DNA from 3 places in the Virgibacillus sp. CM-4 genome. Region 3 is predicted to be linked to each of the others. Evidence: riboswitches for the same ligand, from Rfam matches in the RefSeq annotation. Region 3 holds a riboswitch; each other region holds the start of a gene.
What was found. A riboswitch is a leader RNA that binds a small molecule or an ion and turns the genes downstream of it on or off. The one in region 3 is predicted to bind S-adenosylmethionine.

Region 1 (2,272 bases), on a different contig from region 3:
GGCAGTTACCGTAGAAACGAATAAAAAAGAAAATATAATATTTGAGCGTCAACATGGAAGCAATTTAATTACGATAACAGGCGAGATTCCCGATAGGCACGAAGGATTGAAAGAGTGGGTATCGGTATGGGAACCAACAGGATACGCTGTTGATTTGTTCAAACAGGCATTAACTAAACATCATATTACCTATAGTGGAGGGTGGGAGATAGCTAAAGTACCAACCAATACAAAGTTATTGCATTTTTGTTATTCTATCCCCTTATCGAAATTGATGGTTCCATTTATGAAGCATAGTAACAATACAATTGGTGAAATCTTGATAAAGGAAATGGGCAAGCAGGTGTATGGGGAAGGTAGTTGGGAAAAAGGATTAAATGTGTTAGAAAAACAACTTGTGAATTTTGGGATGGAGACAAAAGGATTGTGTTGCGAGACGGATCCGGAATATCTCATATGAATTTGATACCAGCAAACCAAATTTCCTGGTTACTATATGTGATTCAAAAAAAGGAATGGTTTTCAACCTATTTTCACGCCTTGCCAGTTGCGGGGGAATCAGAAAGGGACATTGGTGGTACCTTACAGCACCGTATGCATGGGTTACCGGTTCAGGCCAAAACAGGCAGTTTATATACCATTAGTACTTTATCCGGTTATGCAGAAAAAGCGAACAAAGAAAAAATTGTATTTTCCATTATGTTCAATAATTTATTAGATGAGGAAGAAGGAAAACGAATGGAGAATCAACTATTGGATATGATGATCCATTCCGAATGATAAGAGTTATCAAAATTGACAGATAAGCATATTTGCGATAGGCTTAATATAGTGAATTAAATATTGTGTTCTTATCCAGAGAGGTGGAGGGATATGGCCCCATGAAGCCTCGGCAACAGGTTTTTATAACCATTTATAAAAAGACTGTGCCAAATCCATCAAGTCCATGTGACTTGAAAGATAAGAAGAGAACTGAAATAACAAGATTTCAAACTCTTTTCTTATCGGAAAAGAGTTTTTTGTTTTGGGAAAAATTCATCTGGGAGTGGAGTCAATGAAATATGGATTTTGGTTACCAATATTTGGTGGATGGTTACGTAATGTAGATGATGAACATATGCCGCCAACCTTTGAATATGCGAAGACAGTTATTCAAGCGGCAGAGGAATGGGGATATGATACAACGCTAATTGCGGAACTTTATTTAAATGATATAAAAGGAATAGAAGCAGATTCATTAGAAGCATGGTCTACTGCAGCTGGGTTAGCAGCAGTAACGAATAAAATAGAAATTATGACTGCTGTGCGTCCAGTATTTCACCACCCAGCGGTTACTGCGAAAATGGCTGCAAATATCGATCGCATGAGCAATGGGCGATTTACTCTTAATATTGTCTCTGGTTGGTGGGAAGAAGAAGCTAAACAGTATGGTGGAGACTTTACAGAACATGATGAGCGGTATGCAAGAACAACAGAATTTATCGATATACTAAAAGGTTTATGGACAGAGGACACTTTTTCTTATCATGGAAGGTACTATCAAATTGAGGATACAAAATTGGAACCAAAGCCGCTGCAACGCCCCAATCCCATGTTATACGCTGGGGGAGAAATTGAAAAGGGTAAGCAGGTAATTTCCACACTATGTGATGCTTATGTCATGCATGGTGGCACGGTTGAAGAGGTTGCTGACAAAATTAAAGATATGAAATCACGTAGAAGGAAAGCAAATAAAGATCCGATTCGATCATTTGGAATGGCAGCTTATGTAATTTGTCGGGAAACAGAAGCGGCAGCACTTACGGAATTAGAACGAATCACCATGGTAAAAGACACAAGTGGATATAGTGGATTTGGAGATTTCACTTCAAAATCACAGTTAGAACAAGCTGTTCAGTTAAAGGATTATTCTGTATCTAATCGAGGATTACGTCCACATTTAATAGGAACACCAGAACAAATAGCGGAACGAATTCTCGAATATGAGAGGGCAGGTGTTGATTTGCTATTATTACAATGCTCTCCGCAGTTAGAAGAGATGAAACGTTTTTCTGAACAAGTTATGCCTTTAGTCGAACAACTACGTAAAGAACAAACAACGGTATAAAGGAAGATATGTAATGAGTAAAATATATATCCTACATGAAAATCCAGAATGGACAAGCCATTTAACTGCTAGATTAGAAGAATTGGGATTACCTTATGAAGACTGGTTACTGAATGATGGCACGGTCGATTTATTAAGTGAACCACCTAAAGGAATTTTCTATAA
Region 2 (2,272 bases), 400 kb from region 3:
TGTACTTTACCACCTAGTTTCGGTTGATATTCTATGATGCGAGTGGATAAGTCCCGCATGCCGCTATAAAAAGATGCATATAATCCTGCTGGTCCGCCACCAACGATCGTTACATCTGTTATATCTGAATTTCGCATATAAGTACCTCCTCCATTTATGATAATGAGAATCATTATCACTAATTTTATTATACAGAAATTTTAGAGGAACGCAATAAACGATAGGTAAAATTACATAAAGGAAAGCGGAAAATTTTAAAATTTTTTCAAAATAGTGATTGACAGAATGAAAGAAGCGTAGTAATCTAATAATCATCATAATTATATTAACGAATACTTCTTATTCAGAGAGGTGGAGGGAATTGGCCCTAAGAAACCTCGGCAGCGGACTGTTAAAAGTACTGTGCCAAATCCAACAAGCTACTGTGCTTGGAAAATAAGAAGAGAGCGCCACATATGGAATCTCTTCTTGATTAAAAGGAGGGATTTTTCTTTTGTAAACACCTTTAAAACCGATTCATCAAGGATTGTATGATCGATCGTGAACACAAAATGTTTACATGTTCATAAAATTTTAATACTTCTTATCCAGAGAGGTGGAGGGACTGGCCCTAAGAAACCTCGGCAGCGGACGATTAAGTACTGTGCCAAATCCAGCAAGCGAATGATGCTTGAAAGATAAGAAGAGGGTAATGGATAGCCTCTTCTTTGATGAAGAGGCTTTTTTATTTAGAAGGGGAGTGACAGCATGATTACGTTTGATCAAGTAACAAAAATATATAACGGCAAAGAACAGCAAGTAAAAGCATTGGATCAGGTGAATTTACAAATTGAAAAGGGAGAAATATATGGTGTGATTGGTTTTAGTGGCGCAGGAAAAAGTTCTCTCATCCGCTGTGTAAACCTATTGGAGCGACCAACTTCTGGGAAAGTAATCGTAGATGGTCAGGACATACTCAACCTTTCAGCAAAGGAATTAAGGGAAGCAAAACGAAGCATTGGAATGATATTTCAACATTTCAATCTATTAAACTCGAAAACGGTGTATACCAATGTGGCTATGCCTTTATTATTAGCTAATATCCCAAAAAATGAAGTGAAAAAGCGAGTTGACGATTTATTGGCATTTGTAGGACTAGCGGATAAGGCAAATAGTTATCCTGATCAGTTATCAGGAGGGCAAAAACAGCGTGTTGGAATTGCACGTGCATTAGCCACAAAGCCAAAGGTGTTGTTATGTGATGAAGCAACGTCAGCACTCGATCCAGAAACAACCAAGTCGATATTGCAATTATTAAAGAAAGTAAATGAAGAATATAATTTAACGATTTTAATCATTACTCATGAAATGGGTGTAATTAGGGAAATTTGCGATAAAGTGGCCGTTTTGGATAGTGGAAAAGTGGTGGAAGCTGGTTCTGTATTTGACGTATTTTCCCAACCTCGAACAGAGATAGCCAAAAATTTTGTACGTTCCGTGATGCATGATGAGATACCGGAATCGGTTTATCAACTCGTAAAAGCACAAGACGAACGACATCAGATATACCGTATTGTATTCGTTGGATCTTCAGCAGGCGCTCCGTTACTATCGCAAATAGCTAAGCAGTATGCTGTCGAAGTGAATGTTTTATTTGGGAGTATTACGGAGTTACAAGGTATTCCTTTTGGCAATTTAATTGTCAAATTTGATGGAGACGAAAAGGAAATTAACCGAGTGATCATGCATATTCACCAACAAGATGTCACGATAAAGGAAGTGTTAGCAGATGTTAGTTGATAACCAACAAATTGTAGCAGCATTATGGGAGACAATCCTAATGGTTGGTATTTCTTTACTTTTCTCCTTTGTGATAGGACTTATATTAGGAATTCTATTAGTGGTAACAAGGAAAGGACATTTATGGGAGAATAAAGTGGTTTTTACGGTTTTGAACGCATTTATAAACATCTTTCGATCAATTCCATTCATTATACTTATGGTCGCTGTCATTCCGTTTACCAGATTAGTGGTTGGCACATCAATTGGTACTGCGGCAGCAATTGTCCCAATGATTTTGTATGCAGGTCCCTATATTGCTAGATTAATTGAAAACTCTCTATTGGAAGTTGACCCAGGAGTAATGGAAGCAGCTCAAGCAATGGGGGCAACACCGTGGCAAATTATTATTCGTTTCCTTATTCCAGAAGCGTTAAGTTCTTTATTATTAGGTATCACTATTGCAACCATTGGGCTAGTAGGCGCATCTGCGATGGCAGGAGCTGTTGGCGGT
Region 3 (2,272 bases):
CGATTGCCTGATCTAAAGTAGCGAGTAAATCATGAATCGACTCTAAACCAATGGATAATCGGATCGTCTCTTCTGTGACACCACTATCCTTTAATTCTTCAGCAGTTAACTGTTGATGGGTAGTTGATGCAGGGTGGATTATTAATGATTTTGCATCCCCTACATTAGCTACATGAGACCACAATTCAATGGAATCAATCAGTTTTCTTCCAGCTTCCCGCCCACCTTTGATACCAAAGGTAATAATTGATCCGGCTCCCTCGCTAAAATATTTTTTCGTCAATCTATAGGAAGGGTGTTTTTCTAATCCCGGATAATTTACCCATTCAATGGAAGGGTGGTCTTCTAAAAAAGCTGCAATCTCTTTCGCATTCTTATTGTGCTGACTAATCCGCAAATGTAATGTTTCTAATCCTTGTAGCAATAAAAATGCGTTCTGCGGACTAATGCACGCCCCTATATCGCGTAGTAATTGCACTCTTAACTTGGTTGCGAATGCAGCGGGACCAACATCAACAAACTTAAGTCCATTGTAGCTTTCATCTGGTTCGATGAAACCAGGGAATTTTGAGTTATTCCAATTAAACCTCCCGCCATCAACAACTACACCACCAATTGCGGTTCCGTGACCTCCAATCCACTTCGTTGCAGAGTGAACTACAACATCTGCACCCCAAGCTAAGGGTTTAGCAATATATGGTGCAAACGTATTATCAATGATTAATGGAATATCATTTGCATGTGCAATTCCGGCCACTTCTTCTATATCAAACACCTGTAAGCTTGGATTGGTAATGATTTCTCCAAATACAGCCTTTGTCCTTTCTGTAATGGCAGCTTCAACTTCAGATTTATTTGTGCCATCAACAAATTTTACGGTTATGCCATATCGAGGAAGCGTATTTGCAAATAAGTTATAGGTCCCTCCATAAAGATTACTATCTGCTACAATTTCGTCACCTGCACTAGCAACATTAAGTATTGCAAAGGTAATGGCTGCCATCCCGGAAGCAGTGGCTACAGCTGCGACACCATCTTCAAGTGCTGCAATTCGCTGTTCGAATGCATCTACAGTGGGGTTTCCTATTCGTGTATAGATGTTACCAGGTTCTGTTAAACCAAACAGGTTTTGCGCATGTTCGGTATCTCGGAACACATAAGAAGTTGTTTGATAGATTGGTACTGCTCTAGAACCAGTGCTAGGGTCAGGCACCTGCCCGCCATGCAATAATATTGTTTCTGGATTTTGTTGATTAAATTTTACCATGTAATAATCCTCCTTGAAATTTGGGTCTGGAGGAAGAGGAAGAATGAAAAAGCCCTCTTCTTAAGAAGAGGGCTTGGGTTTATCCGTTCCTCCTCTTATCTTCCAGATCACAGATTTGATCTGTAGGATTTAGCACCGAAAGAGTAATCTTTTGAATCACTTCCAGGTTGCCGGGCTTCACAGGGCCTATTCCCTCCACCACTCTTGATAAGAGATGTTTTATTAGTAAATTACTGAATATTATATAAGCATTCGCTTCTACTTGTCAACTCGTTTTGAGAAATTTCTATCTTAGATTTTCGCATTTCTTCTAATCGGTCGTTGATAACTAGCCAACATAAAGTTGATTAAAGCAATCCAGATAAATAAGAAAGCAATCAGATGTGCGGAAGTAAATGTTTCATTATATAAAAATACACCTAAAAATAACATAAGCGTTGGTGCAATATACTGCAAAAAGCCAACCATTGCTAGGGATATTCGTTTCGCACCATTAGCAAAAAGTAATAAAGGTACAGCAGTCATAATTCCTGCACCCATTAATAATAGATTCGTAGTTGAAAGGAATGAAACAAATTGAAAAGTGTTATTCGGAAGTAACACCAAATATAAAACAGCAATTGGTACGATAAGCATTGTTTCTATCGTTAACCCAATCATGGGACCAATATCCACCTTTTTTTTGAGCAACCCATAGAGTCCAAAACTAACTGCAAGTAACAATGATACCCAAGGGAATACTCCATAGCTAAATGTTAAATAAATGACTCCTATAGCTGCTAGTATAATAGAGAGAACCTGACGTGAACTGAAAGATTCCTTTAACACAATAATACCAAGTAAAATACTAATAAGCGGATTAATATAATATCCTAAGCTAGCTTGAACAACATGATTGCTATTTACAGCCCAAATAAATGTAAGCCAATTAATGCTAATAACAATAGTCGCTAAAGATATTCCGAATAATTTCTTTTTATTGTGTAGCAATTGTTTCCACTCATG

Region 1: linked by a shared signal. The riboswitch ahead of M948_RS38005 (LLM class flavin-dependent oxidoreductase) and the one ahead of M948_RS28845 (PLP-dependent aspartate aminotransferase family protein) in region 3 are both predicted to bind S-adenosylmethionine.
Region 2: linked by a shared signal. The riboswitch ahead of M948_RS30720 (methionine ABC transporter ATP-binding protein) and the one ahead of M948_RS28845 (PLP-dependent aspartate aminotransferase family protein) in region 3 are both predicted to bind S-adenosylmethionine.

What each region holds. Positions count from the first base shown of each region.
Region 1 covers NZ_AUQA01000006.1:929,583-931,854, reverse strand. The annotation lists partial or broken gene dacB (D-alanyl-D-alanine carboxypeptidase/D-alanyl-D-alanine-endopeptidase) at 1-780, shown strand, start outside; SAM riboswitch class I at 849-967, shown strand; gene M948_RS38005 (LLM class flavin-dependent oxidoreductase) at 1,055-2,107, shown strand; gene M948_RS38000 (ATP-grasp domain-containing protein) at 2,121-2,272, shown strand, end outside.
Region 2 covers NZ_AUQA01000002.1:1,534,841-1,537,112, forward strand. The annotation lists gene M948_RS30715 (NAD(P)/FAD-dependent oxidoreductase) at 1-137, opposite strand, end outside; SAM riboswitch class I at 337-442, shown strand; SAM riboswitch class I at 581-684, shown strand; gene M948_RS30720 (methionine ABC transporter ATP-binding protein) at 748-1,779, shown strand; gene M948_RS30725 (methionine ABC transporter permease) at 1,769-2,272, shown strand, end outside.
Region 3 covers NZ_AUQA01000002.1:1,137,617-1,139,888, reverse strand. The annotation lists gene M948_RS28845 (PLP-dependent aspartate aminotransferase family protein) at 1-1,267, opposite strand, end outside; SAM riboswitch class I at 1,360-1,481, opposite strand; gene rarD (EamA family transporter RarD) at 1,559-2,272, opposite strand, start outside.